DNA from 2 places in the Kitasatospora sp. NPDC024654 genome. Region 1 is predicted to be linked to the other one. Evidence: riboswitches for the same ligand, from Rfam matches in the RefSeq annotation. Region 1 holds a riboswitch; the other holds the start of a gene.

Evidence for each region. Region 1 has a riboswitch for S-adenosylmethionine ahead of ACZ38L_RS07560 (aminotransferase class V-fold PLP-dependent enzyme). Riboswitches for the same ligand answer to the same signal wherever they lie in the genome.
Region 2: another riboswitch for S-adenosylmethionine. It lies ahead of thrC (threonine synthase); the one in region 1 lies ahead of ACZ38L_RS07560 (aminotransferase class V-fold PLP-dependent enzyme).

Annotation. Positions count from the first base shown of each region.
Region 1 covers NZ_JBVHLF010000008.1:108,950-116,318, forward strand. The annotation lists gene ACZ38L_RS07535 (C40 family peptidase) at 249-1,292, opposite strand; gene ACZ38L_RS07540 (NYN domain-containing protein) at 1,471-2,874, opposite strand; gene ACZ38L_RS07545 (hypothetical protein) at 3,020-3,265, opposite strand; gene ACZ38L_RS07550 (rhomboid family intramembrane serine protease) at 3,450-4,274, shown strand; gene ACZ38L_RS07555 (Lrp/AsnC family transcriptional regulator) at 4,271-4,552, shown strand; gene ACZ38L_RS07560 (aminotransferase class V-fold PLP-dependent enzyme) at 4,588-6,024, opposite strand; SAM riboswitch class IV at 6,074-6,193, opposite strand; gene trpD (anthranilate phosphoribosyltransferase) at 6,304-7,369, opposite strand, start outside.
Region 2 covers NZ_JBVHLF010000038.1:7,271-14,639, reverse strand. The annotation lists gene otsB (trehalose-phosphatase) at 1-238, shown strand, start outside; gene ACZ38L_RS22225 (alpha,alpha-trehalose-phosphate synthase (UDP-forming)) at 252-1,706, opposite strand; gene ACZ38L_RS22220 (glucosyl-3-phosphoglycerate synthase) at 1,761-2,741, opposite strand; SAM riboswitch class I at 2,904-3,034, shown strand; gene thrC (threonine synthase) at 3,052-4,332, shown strand; gene ACZ38L_RS22210 (MoaD/ThiS family protein) at 4,376-4,654, shown strand; gene ACZ38L_RS22205 (cold-shock protein) at 5,159-5,362, shown strand; gene groL (chaperonin GroEL) at 5,678-7,300, shown strand.

The sequences.
Region 1 (7,369 bases):
TGCCACTTTCCAGACTCGGCGGTACCCCCGCTGTCACCCCGGTCGGGTGATCACCGTCGCGGTGGTCAGGACCCCGACCCTAGTAACAGATCCGTGATCCGTTCAAATCCTTGTCAGAAAAAACTGATTAAATTGACGATGGGTGATACCGGAGTCACCCGGAGTGCAGCGGCGGGGGTGGCGTGGGTCACAGTGAAGGCTGTGACGGTCGGTCAGGCCGACCCCGCGCGGGCGGGGTCAACGCGCGGTCAGACCCGGCGGATGGTGGCGATCGGTCCGATCACGCTGGCCTGCATGACCCGGACCACGTCGCCGGTGTGCGGCGCGTGCACCACGTTGCCGTTGCCGATGTACATCCCCACGTGGTGCATGTCGCTGCCGTAGATCACCAGGTCGCCCGGCTGGGCGTCGGCGAGGCTGGGCACCTCGGTGCCGATCGTGCCCTGCTCCTGCGAGGTGCGCGGCAGCGAGACGCCGGCCTGCGCGTAGGCCCACTGCATCAGGCCCGAACAGTCGAAGGTGGTCGGACCGGTGGCGCCCCAGACGTACGAGTCGCCGAGCCGGCTGAGCGCGGCGGCCACCGCGGCCCCGGCGTAACCGGAGGCCGGCGGCAGGTTGCCCAGGTCGGCGCGGGCGGCGCCGCGGGAGGCCACGTCTCCCTCGTCCTGCTGCTCGGCCGCCTGCAGGGCCACCCGCTGGCTGGCGCTCAACGAGTTGAGCAGCGACTGCGCCTGCTGCAGCTTGGTCTGCACCTGGGACTTGGCGCTGTTCAGCGTGGTGGTGGTGGCGTCCAGCTCGGCCAGGGTGGCCGAGGCCTCCGCCTTCTCCTGGTTGAGCGTCCGCTCCTCGGACTGCAGCGACTTGAGCGCGTCGGTCTCGGTGGTGGTCGCCTGGTCCAGGCTGGCGGCCTGGGAGAGGTAGCCGGACGGGTTGGAGTTGAGCATCAGCTGTACCGACGGGTCGATCCCGTCGCTCATGTACTGCTCGCCGGCCACCGCGGCCAGACCCTGCTCCAGCTGGGTCACCTGGTCCTGGGTCCGGGCCACCTCGTCCTGCAGCTGGGAGGCCTGCTGGCGCAGCTGGTCGGACTTCTCCTGCGCACCGTCGAACTGCTGGGAGGCCTGCTCCTGCTGGGTGTTCAGGTTGTCGATCTGCGCCTTGACGTCGTCGATCGACGGCTGCGGGTCGGCCCAGGCGCTCTGCGCGGAGAGGGCGACCGCGGCCGCCGCAGCGGCGGTCAGCACGGCGACCCGGGCACGACTCGGCTGCTTGGGACGGCGGTGCGACGCCACGCGGGGCTCCTTCTTCCTGCGGTCTCACTCCATGGAGTGAGTGGCCGGAAAAATTGGTTTGACGCCAGACCCTAGTGAATGTCACATCGCCGCGCCACTCCCTTGGCCCTGCGAACCACCCCGGTTCAGCGGCCGTCACGGCTTCTCCGCAACGGCGGCTCGGGCGCCCGAGCCGGCGTCAGCTGCGCGCGAGCCGGTTGAGCAGCAGCACCGAGGCGACCGGCCGGGCACCGGCCTTGCGCACGCCGTCGGCCACCTCGCGGTCGGCCGAGACCACCACCACCGGGCGGCCCTGCGGCTCGGCCCGGACCAGCTGGCGGATCAGCTCGTCCGCGGTCTGCCCGGTCCGACTGAACCGCACCCGCACGCCGCGCGGCGGCGCCATGATCACCGGGACGTCCAGGTCCTGCCCGTCGAAGACGCAGGTCACCTCGGCCTGGGTGCGCTGGGCCAGCATCGCCAGGCCGCCCAGCAGCCGCATCCGCTGCTGCTCCAGCGGCAGGGTCGGGTAGCCGGTCTTGGTCACGTTGTAGCCGTCCACCACCAGATGGACCTGGGGAATCGCCAGCAGCTGGTCGAGCAGCGCCGGGTCGTCGTCGGCCAGTCCACGCCGCGCCACGTCGTGCGGCGAGGCCGAGCCGGGGACCACCGCGTCCACCAGGTCCGCCGGGTGCAGCTGGGTCACCGGCAGCGCCAGCTCGCGCTGCAGGCCCTGGGCCGACTGGAGCAGGGTGTCCAGCAGCAGCCGCAGCCGCATGTCCTCGATGCTGCGGCCCTCCCGGGCCGACCGGCGGCCGCTCTCCAACGCGCTCTCCAGCTCGGCCACCCGGTGCCGCAGTCGGCGACTCTCCCCCTCCGTCACGCCGCGCTCGGCGGCGGTCGCGGCCGCCGCCGCGGTCAACTCGCCCTGCAGCCGCCGGCTTTCCGCCTGCGCCCGGCGGGTGTCGCTCTCCAGGCTGCGCAGCCGGCGACGGAGCGCCTCCAGCTCCTTGCGGACACCCTCCGACTCGGCCCGCTGCCGCTCCAGGTCGGCCCGGGCCTGCGCGCGCACCGCGGCCAGCTCCTCCTGGAGCTTCTCCACCTGACGGGCGGCCTCCGCCGCGGCGTCCTCGGCACCGGCCCGCTCGGCCTGCTCGCCGGCCTCGGCGACCAGCCGGGTCCAGCCGCGCGGGCGCAGCAGGTAGGCGGCGGCCGCGACGTCCAACGGCTCGGCGGCACTCGGGACACTGCCCGCCTCCAGCGCCTTCACCAGATCCGGCTGCCCGAGCCGCAGCCGGTCCGCTATCCGCGACCGGAACACCGGCTCCGCCTCCAGCGCCGACGCCAGCGCCGTCCCGGCGTACTTGGCGCGCCGCGCGGGGGTGAACTTCGCATACGGACGGAGCGCGCTGGGCAGCTCGGTCGGCGTCAGCCCGCCGAGCGCGTCGGCGGCCAGGCCGACCACCCGGCGACGAACCCCCTCCGGCAGCGGCCGATCGAGCTGCTCAGCGGCGCCGGAGGCCTGCTCGGCGGCGTCCACCCCGGGCTCCGGGGTGGCGGGCGGCTGCCCCTGGGGCTCGGCGGCCTCCCTCGCTGCGTCCATGGCGTCCTCGGCTCCGATCCTGGTCTGCGGGGGCCGTACGGCCGGCTGCCGATGCCCAAAACCCACCGCTCTGTGCAATTGTCGCGTGAACGGTGCCACCTCGGACACCACACCGCCCACCCGTCCCATCCCGGGACGGCCACGCTCAGTCGGCGGCCGGGGCGTCCGGCCGGGGCACCAGCTCGACCTGGTCGACCGCGTTGCACCAGCGGCAGCGGACCGACTCCACGGTCTCGCTGAGCACCTCGCGCTCCTCCACCGTCGACTCGCCGGCCAGGTCCAGATGGACGTACTCCACCACCCGGGACGAGCGGGTGACGTCGAACCGGGTCAGGTTGCCGCACAGCGTGCAGCGCCAGCGGGTCTCGGCGGTGGGCACGGGGACGGTCATCGGTGGGTCCTCTCGACTGGTCCCGGGCACGGCCGTGCTGCCGCCCCGGCCCCAAGCCTAGGGCCTGACCACACCGCGTCGGCCACCGGATACCCCTTGCCACCAGCGGCTGCGTCCGGCGGCGGGTAACCCGCTCGCAGCAGAGCGCGGTGCGCGCGGCGGCCGGGCCGGAAAGGATCGGCCCATGGTGATCCCCTGGCGCGACCGGCTCCGCTCCGCCCGACCCCCGGCGGCCGGCCCGGCCCCGCTGGCCTGCTACCTGCTGGTGGCGGTGAACTGCGTGGTCCTCCTGGCCGGACCGAGCGGGATCGCCCCCCACTACGGCAGCACCCAGGCCACCCTGAACTGCGCCGCCCAGCGCTACCAGCAGCGTTGGGGGGCGATCCCGGCCGAGCTGCTGAGCGGCCGTCCGCTGACCGCCGCTCAGGCCGCCGGCGCCGCCCCCGCGCTGCCCGGTTGCCCGCCGGTCGGCACCCCGCGGAAGAGCCCGCTGCTCTCCGTGTTCACCTCGCTCTTCGTGCACGGCGGCTGGCTGCACCTGCTGGGCAACATGCTCTTCCTGCTGGTCTTCGGCGCCGGGGTGGAGGAACGGCTGGGCCGGCCGCGCTTCCTCCTCTTCTACCTGGCCGTCGGCGCGCTGGCCGGCTACGGCTACGCGCTGGCCGACAGCACCGGTCCCCAGGCGCTGCAGCCACTGGTCGGCGCCTCCGGCGCGATCGCCGGGGTGCTCGGCGGCTACCTGCGGCTCTACCCACGGGCCCGGGTGACCGCGCTGGTCCCGCTGCTCTTCTTCCTGCCGCTGCGGCTGCCGGCCTGGTTGGTGCTCGGCCTGTGGTTCGCCGTGCAGTGGTGGTCGGTGCGCCAGGCCGGCCCCGGGGTGGCCTACCTGGCGCATGTGATCGGCTTCAGCGCCGGCTTCCTGGCGCTGTGGGCCGCCTCACGGCGGGCCCGATACGCTGGGCCCACCGACCTCCAGCCGCTCGCCCCCGACCCCGGAGCCTTCGAGTGATCACCGCCATCGTCCTGATCAAGACCGCCGCCGACCGGATCCCCGAGATCGCCGAGGAGGTCGCCGCCATCGAGGGAGTCAGCGAGGTCTACTCGGTGACCGGCGGCTACTCCCTGGTGGCGATGGTCCGGGTGCGGCACCACGACGATCTGGCCGAGGTGATCCCGGGCCGGGTCAACAAGGTCCCCGGCGTCGAGCACACCGAGACCCAGATCGCCTTCCGCACCTACTCCCAGCACGACCTGGAGGCCGCCTTCGCACTCGGCCTGGACGGCTGAGGCCGGGTCCGGCGGACCTTTCCGCCGGACCGGTCTCAGCGCCGGGTGTCGGCCACGCACCGCCCGCCCTCGTTGCGGTAGGTCCAGCGCGCACCGTCGGTGACCAGCTCCCGGACGGCGGCCAGGAAGCGGTCGAGGTGCTCGTCCGGCGTCCCGGCACCGAAGCTGACCCGGATCGCGTTCAGACTGCGCTCCCCCGGCAGCGACGGCTCGGGAGCACCGCACTCGGAGGGAGCACCGGCCGCGTCCCCGCCGAGCAGCGTGCGCACCAGCGGGTGCGCGCAGAACAGTCCGTCCCGCACCCCGATGCCGTACTCCGCCGAGAGCGCCGCCGCGAAGTGCGAGCTGTTCCAGCCCCGCACGACGAACGACAGCACACCCACCCGCGGCGCGTCGGCACCGAACAGGCTGAGCACCCGGACCTCGGGAACGGCGGCCAGCCCGGCCGTCAGCCGCTCGACCAGCAGCCGCTCGCGGGCCTCCAGCTCCTCGAAGCCGGCCTCGGTCAGCGCCCGGCAGGCGGAGGCGACGGCGTAGGCGCCGATCACGTTGGGCGAACCCGCCTCGTGCCGGGCCGGGCCGCGCTGCCACTCGACGGCCACCGAACCGTCCGCCTCCCGGGCCACCGTCCGGCTGGCCCCGCCGCCGGCCAGGTACGGCTCGGCGGCGTCCAGCCAGTCCGACCGCCCGGCCAGCACCCCGGCCCCGAACGGCGCGTAGAGCTTGTGCCCGGAGAAGGCCACCCAGTCGACGTCCAGCTCGCGGACCGAGACCCGGTGGTGCGGCGCGAGCTGCGCCGCATCCAGCACCACCCGGGCGCCGTGCCGGTGCGCCACCGCGGTCAGCTCGGCCACCGGCCACAGCTCGCCGGTAACGTTCGAGGCGCCGGTGACACAGAACAGCCGCGGGCCCTCGGGGTACTCGGCCAGCGCCGCGTCCAGCGCGGCGACCGCCTCGGCGTGCGAGCGGGGGGCGCGCAGGTAGCTCACCGTCAGGCCGTCCCGGCGCCAGGGCAGCAGCGAGGCGTGGTGCTCGGTCTCGAAGGCGAACACCCGGGTGCCGGCCGGCAGCACGCCCGCCAGCAGGTTGAGCGAGTCGGTGGTGGCACGGGTGAAGACCACCTGGTCGCCCTCGCGCAGGTCGAGGAAGTCGGCGACGGTCCGCCGGCTCTGCTCGAACAGGTCGGTGGAGAGCTGCGAGAGGTAGCCGGCGCCGCGGTGCACGCTGCCGTAGTAGGGGGCGTAGGCGGCCACGTCGTCCCAGACCCGCCGCAGCGCGGGCGCGCTGGCGGCGTAGTCGAGCGCGGCGTAACCGATCTTCTCCCCGGTGACCAGCGGGACCTCGACGTCCTGGCCGAGCACGTCGAGCGGGGCGCGGTGCGCCGGGAGGTGCCGCGCGGTGGGGGTCCTTCCGGACGGCGTCCCGGGGAGCGTCGAGGCGAGAGTGGCGGCGGGCGACGGGTGGACTGACATGAAGACGCACTCCTCCGGGGTCAGGACCCCGGGAGTGCGAGATGCCGGTGGTCCGCGCTTGCCCGACGGACGAATCGCCGCCTGGCCCGGTCTTCACCCAGGGCACCCCGCCACGGACGGAGGGTTGCCGGACAGCAAGCTGGGGCTTGTCGCGCTGTCACTCATGACCTGGCGAAGACTGTAGGCGGCCGGCCGAGGAGTGGTCAACCGGCGTTCCACCATCCGGACGGCCGTGAGACCCGCAGGTCAGCGACGTGCGGGTCTCACGGGCGGACGGGCTCAGCCGGCGGCGGTGGCCGCCGCCCAGCGCTTGAGCAGGTGCTGCGCCGCACCGCTGTCGATCGCCGCCGCCGTCCGGCCCATCGCCGCAGACAACTGTTCGGCCAGCGGCGCCCCGGTGATCTCCAGCGCGACCAGCGCCGCCGCCGAGTTGAGCACCACCGCGTCCCGCACCGGCCCGCGCTCACCGGCCAGCACCCGGCGGGCGACGTCGGCGTTGTACTCGGCGTCCGCACCGCGCAGCGCCTCGATGCCGACCAGCTCGATGCCCACCTCGCGCGGGTCGAAGCAGGTCTCGGTGACCCGCCCGTCCCGCACGATCCACACCCGCGAGGTGGTGCAGACGGTCAGCTCGTCCAGCCCGTCGTCGCCGCGGAAGACCAGCGCGGAGGAGCCGCGCTCGGCCAGCACGCCGGCGATCAGCCCGGCCAGCCGGGTGTCGAAGCAGCCGACGGCGTGCGCGGTGACCCTGGCCGGGTTGGTCAGCGGGCCGAGGATGTTGAACGCGGTCGGCACCCCGAGGTCGCGCCGGGCCGTCGCGGCATGCCGCATCGCGGGGTGGAACCGGGCGGCGAAGCAGAAGGTGAGGCCGACCTCCTCGGCCACCGCGGCCACCCGCTCGGCCCGCAGGTCGAGCCGGATACCCAGCCGCTCCAGCACGTCGGACGAGCCGCTGGCCGAGGAGGCGGCCCGGTTGCCGTGCTTCACCACCTTGGCGCCGGCCGCCGCGGCGACGATGGCCGACATGGTGGAGATGTTGACGGTCTTCGCCCGGTCGCCGCCGGTGCCGACGATGTCCACCGCCGGGCCGGGGATCTCCAGCGGCTCGGCATGCGCGTACATCGCCTCGACCAGGCCGGAGACCTCCTCGACCGTCTCGCCCTTGGCGCGGAGAGCGACCATGAACCCCGCCACCTGCGCCGAACTGGCCTCGCCGCTCATGATCCGGTCCATCGCCCAGGCCGCCTCGGCCCGGCTGAGGTCTTCGCCGCCCAGCAGGGTGTTGAGGACCTCCGGCCAGCTGCGGACCACCTGCGCGGGCGCGTTGCCACCGTTCGCAGGCTTC
Region 2 (7,369 bases), on a different contig from region 1:
TGAGCGCGGTGCCCGCTCGGTGCTCTACGCCGGCGACGACCTGGGCGACCTGGCCGCCTACGCGACGGTCGAGAAGCTGCGCGCGGACGGCCTGCCCGGCCTGCTGGTGTGCAGCGGCCCGGTCACCGGCGAGCCGCCGGTGCGCGAACTCGCCGACCGGGCCGACCTGGTGGTCCCCGGCCCGGCCGGCGTGGTGGCGCTGCTGGAGCGGCTCTGCTCGGTGATCCCCGCTCGGTGAGAGCCCTACGCGGTCAGCTCCGCTCGGTGAGTTCGGCGAGCTGGTCGAGGAACCACTGCTGGGGGGAGAGGGCGGTGGCCGCCGCGGCGAGGCGCTTGGTGCGCTCGGTGCGTTCGTCGACGGGCATGGCGAGGGCGCGGTGCAGGGCGTCGGCGGTGCCCACCACGTCGTACGGGTTGACCACCAGGGAGTCCTCGGCCAGTTCGTGGGAGGCGCCGGCCTCGCGGGAGAGCACCAGCGCGCAGCCGGCCTCGGAGACCACCGGGATCTCCTTGGCGACCAGGTTCATGCCGTCCCGGATCGGGTTGACCAGCGCCACGTCGGCCAGCCGGTAGGCGGCCAGCGAGCGGGCGAAGTCGTCCTCGACCTGGAGTATCAGCGGCTGCCAACCGTCCGTCGCGAACTCGGCGTTGATCTCCGCGCTGAGCCGGGTCACCTCGGCGGTGTAGGAGCGGTACTCGGCCAGGTCCTGCCGGGACGGGTAGGCGAAGGCGATGTGCACCACCCGCTCGTGCCACTCGGGCCGGGTGCGCAGCAGATGGCGGTAGGCCAGCAGACCGCGGACGATGTTCTTGCTCAGCTCGGTGCGGTCCACCCGGACGATGGTTCGGCGGTCGCCGACCGCCGCGCGCAGGCCGGCCAGCCGCTCGTCCACGTCCGGCCGGTGGGAGCGCTCGCGCAGGAACTCGCCGTCCGCGCCCAGGCTGTGCACGCCGAGCCGGGTGGTCCGGCCCTGGAAGCTGACCGAGAGGTCGGCCCGGTCGACTTCCGCGCCGAGCAGGTCGGCGCAGCAGTCGGCGAAGGCGGTGGCCCAGCGCCGGGTGTGGAAGCCGGCGCGGTCGGCGCCGAGCACGCCGGTGAGCACCGCGGCGGCCACGTCGTCGGGCAGCAGCCGGAAGTAGTCGGCGGGGGCCCAGGGGATGTGCGAGAAGTAGCCGATCCGCAGGTCCGGGCGGAGCACCCGGAGCAGTGCCGGGACGAGCGCGAGGTGGTAGTCCTGCACCAGCACGGCGGCGCCCGGCGCGGCCTCGACGGCCAGCGCCTCGGCGAACGCGGCGTTGTAGGCCTCGAAGGCGGACCACTGGTCCCGGAAGTCGGCGTCGAAGGCGGGGGAGACCGGCGTGTCGTACAGCAGGTGGTGGACGAACCACAGGGTGGAGTTGGCCACCCCGTTGTAGGCGCGGTCGAAGGTCCCGGGGTCGATGTCCAGCATCCGGACGGCCTGTCCGCCGACGTCGAAGCCGCCGCGGTCGAGCCGGCCGGACGGGGAACGCCGGGCCGCCTCGCGGTCCGCCTCGCCCAGCGCCGCGCAGACCCAGACAGCGTTCGGATCGTCGATCGCGGACAGTCCGGAGACCAGCCCGCCACCGCCGCGCCGCAGGGTCAGCGACCCGTCCTGTGCCTTGCTGAAGGAGACCGGACCCCGGTTGGAAGCCACCAGGATGCGTGCGGTCGTTTGATCGGCCATATCTCCACCCTTGCCGGGGCCGGCGGGTGGCAAACCCCCGGGGGGTTGTGCCGGTCACGGCTTGCGGTACTCCGGGATGTCGACCATCGGCGGGCGGTCCAGGGCGGGCACGGGGTGGCTGTGGCCGGTGAAACCGCCGTCGGTGCTGTCCCGGGAGAACTGGGTCAGCACCGGGCGGGCCAGGTCGTCGGCGGCCTTCAGCCGGTGGCTCCGGTCGAGCCGCTCCAGCGCGGTGCGGTAGATGGTCGCGGCCATCCGGCCGAGCGCCTGGCCGTCCTGGTGGCGGTGGTGCCGCACGCCCACGTCCACCTGGGCCAGCGCGTCCAGCCCGGCCAGCTCCAGCGCGTCCACCAGCAGGCCCAGCTCGACCCCGTAGCCGGTGGGGAACGGCAGCCGCTCCAGCAGCGAGCGGCGGGCCGCGTACTCGCCGCCGAGCGGCTGGACGAAGCCGGCCAGCTGCGGCCAGTGCAGGTTGAGCAGCGGGCGGGCGACCAGCTCGGTGACCCGCCCACCGCCGGCCGGCACGATCGCCCCTCCCGTCTCGAGCGGGCGGTCGTACATCGCCTTGACCAGCTGGATCCCGGGGTCGGTGAGCAGCGGGCCGACGATCCCGGTGACGAAGGCCGGGTCGAACTCGCGCAGGTCGGCGTCGACGAAGCAGACGATCGCGCCGCTGGTCGCCAGCAGCGAGCGCCAGAGCACCTCGCCCTTGCCGGGCACCGCGGGCAGCCGGGGCAGGATGTCGTCCCGGTGCACCACCCGGGCGCCGGCCTCGGCCGCGAACTGCGCGGTGCGGTCCTCGGAGCCGGAGTCGACCACCACCAGCTCGTCCACCAGCGGCAGCCGTTCCATCAGCTCGCGGCGGATCACCGAGACGATCCCGCCGACCGTGGCCTCCTCGTCCAGGGCCGGCAGCACCACGCTGACCGTGCCGGCCGGCCCGGCCACCCGCTTCGCGTCGAGCAGCGCCCGGACCGGGCGCTGGGCCGCGGTCCAGGAGCGGCGGCGCAGCCAGGACGCCACCTCCGGGAGCAGCGCGGGTATCGGCTCGACGGACAAGGCGGGCTCCTCATGGACTGGCCATCTCGCGGATCGGACGGCAGGGGTCAGGCGCGGGGCCTTCGGTTACAGTCTTCGTACAGCGGCCGGACCTTCGCACGCCGGGGTCGGCCGCCGAGCAGGACCACAACTTCACAGAGCTCATCCAGAGGGACTGAGGGAACGGCCCGTCGACGTCCCGGCAACCTTCTCGTCCGGCCGCGCAGGCCCCGGCGGGACAGGTGCCAATTCCGGCCCGCCGCGCGACCGCGCGGTGGGGAAGATGAGGAGAGAGGCCTCCGCCATCATGGCTCTTGACACCAGGGCACCCGTTTCCACCGTCGACCTCGGCCCCGCGACCGCGCTGTCCTGTCGCGAGTGCGGCACCCGGTTCCCGCTCGGTCCCAGCTTCGCCTGCCTGGAGTGCTTCGGCCCGCTGGAGATCGCCTACGACTACCGCGGTTACGACGCGGACGGGCTGCGCAAGCGGATCGAGGCCGGCCCGGCCTCGATCTGGCGTTACGCCCCGCTGCTGCCGGTGCCGGCCGACGTGGCGGCCAAGCCCAACCTGAACCCCGGTTGGACCCCGCTGGTCAAGGCCGACAACCTGGGCCGCGAACTCGGCTTCAGCGCCCGACTGCACGTCAAGGACGACTCAGGCAACCCGACCCACTCCTTCAAGGACCGGGTGGTGGCCTGCGCCATCGAGGCGGCCCGGGCGTTCGACTTCACCACCCTGTCCTGCTCGTCCACCGGCAACCTGGCCGGCGCGGTGGGCGCCGCGGCGGCCCGGGCCGGTTTCCGGTCCTGCGTGTTCATCCCGCACGACCTGGAGCAGGGCAAGATCGTGATGGCCGGGGTGTACGGCGGCCAGCTGGTCGGCATCGAGGGCAACTACGACGACGTGAACCGGTTCTGCTCGGAGCTGATCGGCGACCCGGCCGGCGAGGGCTGGGGCTTCGTCAACGTCAACCTCCGGCCGTACTACGGCGAGGGCTCGAAGACCCTGGCGTACGAGATCTGCGAGCAGCTCGGCTGGCGGCTGCCCGAGCAGCTGGTGATCCCGATCGCCTCGGGCTCCCAGCTCACCAAGATCGACAAGGGCCTGCAGGAGCTGATCAAGCTCGGCCTGGTCGAGGACCGGCCCTACCGGATCTTCGGCGCCCAGGCGGCCGGCTGCTCGCCGGTCTCGGCCGCGTTCAAGGCCGGGCACGACGTGGTCCGGCCGGTCAGGCCGGACACCATCGCCAAGTCGCTGGCGATCGGCAACCCGGCGGACGGCCCGTACGTGCTGGACATCGCCCGGCGCACCGGCGGCGCGGTGGAGGACGTGACGGACGCCGAGGTGGTGGCGGCGATCCGGCTGCTGGCCCGGACCGAGGGGATCTTCGCGGAGACCGCCGGCGGCGTGACCATCGGCGTGCTGAAGAAGTTGGTCGAGGACGGCGTGCTGGACCCGGCCAGGGAGACCGTCGCGATCAACACCGGAGACGGCCTGAAGACCCTGGACGCGGTCGCGGGTGCCGGCCTGACCGCGACCATCCGACCCTCCCTGGAGTCGTTCCGGGCCGCCGGCCTGGCGTCCTGAGGTCCCGTCGATCCCCCCTTCCGTGAGCGAGGAGAACCCCGTCATGAGCGTCACCGTCCGCATCCCGACCATCCTGCGCACCTACACCGACGGCGCGACCGAGGTGACCGCCGAGGGCACCACCCTGGCCGAGGTGATCTCGGACCTGGAGCGGAACCACGTCGGCATCTCGGCCCGGATCCTGGACGACGCGGGCCGGCTGCGCCGCTTCGTCAACGTCTACGTCAACGACGACGACGTGCGCTTCGCCGGCGGCCTGGCCGCCGAGATCGCGGACGGCGCCGGCGTGTCGATCATCCCGGCGGTGGCCGGCGGCTGCTGAGCCGCACCGGGCCGACCACGCGTGGGCGCAGGGCGCCGCACCACCCTGACGGACCGTCGGGCGGTGCGGCGCCCTGCGCCGTGCGTGGCGTTGTCTGATTCGTCCGCGCCAGGGCATAGGCTTTGTCCGTCCCATGAGACATGCCCCATTGGCGTTTCGTTCGAACATGTCGGCGACGTGTCAGAATTATTTGGGCAATTCGCGGTATTCGTCCGCTATGTCCCGCGCACATTGCGGAGATCTGTCGCTTTCCTCCCGTCCTATCCCTTGGCGCCGCCGACGAATTGGCGTTCAGTGGGCCTGTTGCACAGGGCGGCGATCCGGATACATTCAGCCGCGGTCGGCGCATTCGTCTGTTCCGCCGGCACCGTCAGGTGCCCGGGGGTGGGGCGCTGCGGCGTGCAGGGCTGCGCCCAGGGGGGTTTCCTCGGGCCGGTCCATCAGACCCGGGTCCGCGACCTGCGGACCCGTCGAAGGGCCAGCACAGCAATAGGGGAGTTCGGAATGGCTCAGGGCACCGTCAAGTGGTTCAACGCGGAGAAGGGCTACGGCTTCATCGCGGTCGACGGTGGTGCGGACGTGTTCGTCCACTACAGCGCGATCCAGATGGACGGCTACCGCACCCTCGAGGAGGGCCAGCGGGTCGAGTTCGAGATTTCCCAGGGGCAGAAGGGCCCGCAGGCGGACATGGTCCGCGCGGCGGTCTGACCTTTCCGAACCTCGGAGCCTCGGCTCGGTCACGAGCTGGCGCCCTTGCGGCAGGCCCGTGCCACCTCCCTTCCCGGGGGTGGCGCGGGCCTGCCGCCGTTCGCGCGGCTCGTCGTGGCTTGCGGTCAGGAGCTTGCACTCGCCATGCCGGAGTGCTAATCATTGGCGTTAGCACTCGCAGCATGAGAGTGACAAACGGACCGGGTCGGTGAGGCCCCCGGGAGCGGTAGGGGACAGGACCCCCGCACACCAGGGCCGTCCGTCGCGGGCGCCACTGGTCCGAGCAGTCGACCGTGTCCTGGAGGACCACTTCCGATGGCCAAGATCATCGCGTTTGACGAGGAAGCTCGCCGCGGCCTTGAGCGCGGCATGAACCAGCTTGCCGACGCCGTCAAGGTGACGCTGGGCCCCAAGGGCCGCAACGTCGTCCTTGAGAAGAAGTGGGGTGCCCCCACGATCACCAACGACGGTGTCTCGATCGCCAAGGAGATCGAGCTCGAGGACCCGTACGAGAAGATCGGTGCGGAGCTCGTCAAGGAGGTCGCCAAGAAGACCGACGACGTCGCGGGTGACGGCACCACCACCGCCACCGTGCTGGCCCAGGCGCTCGTTCGCGAGGGTCTGCGCAACGTCGCGGCCGGCGCCAACCCGATGGCCCTGAAGCGCGGCATCGAGAAGGCCGTCGCGGCCGTCTCCGACCAGCTGCTGGCGCAGGCCAAGGACGTGGAGACCAAGGAGCAGATCGCCTCCACCGCCTCCATCTCCGCCGCCGACACCCAGATCGGCGAGCTGATCGCCGAGGCCATGGACAAGGTCGGCAAGGAAGGCGTCATCACCGTCGAGGAGAGCAACACCTTCGGTCTGGAGCTCGAGCTCACCGAGGGCATGCGCTTCGACAAGGGCTACATCTCGGCCTACTTCGCCACCGACCTGGAGCGGATGGAGGCGTCGTTCGACGACCCGTACATCCTGATCGCCAACTCCAAGATCGGCTCGGTCAAGGACCTGCTCCCGCTCCTCGAGAAGGTCATGCAGAGCGGCAAGCCGCTGCTGATCATCGCCGAGGACGTCGAGGGCGAGGCCCTGTCGACCCTGGTCGTCAACAAGATCCGCGGCACCTTCAAGTCCGTCGCCGTCAAGGCTCCGGGCTTCGGCGACCGTCGCAAGGCCATGCTCGGCGACATCGCCATCCTCACCGGCGGCACCGTGATCTCCGAGGAGGTCGGCCTCAAGCTGGAGAACGCCGGCCTGGACCTGCTGGGCACCGCCCGCAAGGTCGTCATCACCAAGGACGAGACCACCATCGTCGACGGTGGCGGCGACAGCGAGCAGGTCGCCGGCCGGGTCAACCAGATCCGCGCCGAGATCGAGACCAGCGACTCGGACTACGACCGCGAGAAGCTCCAGGAGCGCCTCGCCAAGCTGGCCGGCGGCGTGGCCGTCATCAAGGCCGGCGCGGCCACCGAGGTCGAGCTCAAGGAGCGCAAGCACCGCATCGAGGACGCCGTGCGCAACGCCAAGGCGGCCGTCGAGGAGGGCATCGTCGCCGGCGGTGGCGTGGCCCTGCTGCAGGCCGGTGTCGCGTTCGACAAGCTGGAGCTGGACGGCGACGAGGCCACCGGTGCCAACATCGTCAAGGTCGCGCTGGAGGCCCCGATCAAGCAGATCGCGACCAACGCCGGCCTGGAGGGTGGCGTCGTGGTGGAGAAGGTGCGCAACCTCCCCGCCGGTCACGGCCTGAACGCCGCCACCAACGAGTACGTCGACCTGATCGGCGCGGGCATCATCGACCCGGCCAAGGTCACCCGTTCCGCGCTGCAGAACGCCGCCTCCATCGCGGCGCTCTTCCTCACCACCGAGGCCGTCATCGCCGACAAGCCGGAGAAGGCCGCCGCGGGCGCCCCGGGCGGCATGCCGGGCGGTGACATGGACTTCTGATCCTGCCTCAGGATCGGTCGTTCGACCCCGTCCGCGAGGGCGGTCCCCGTTGAAGGGGACCGCCCTCGC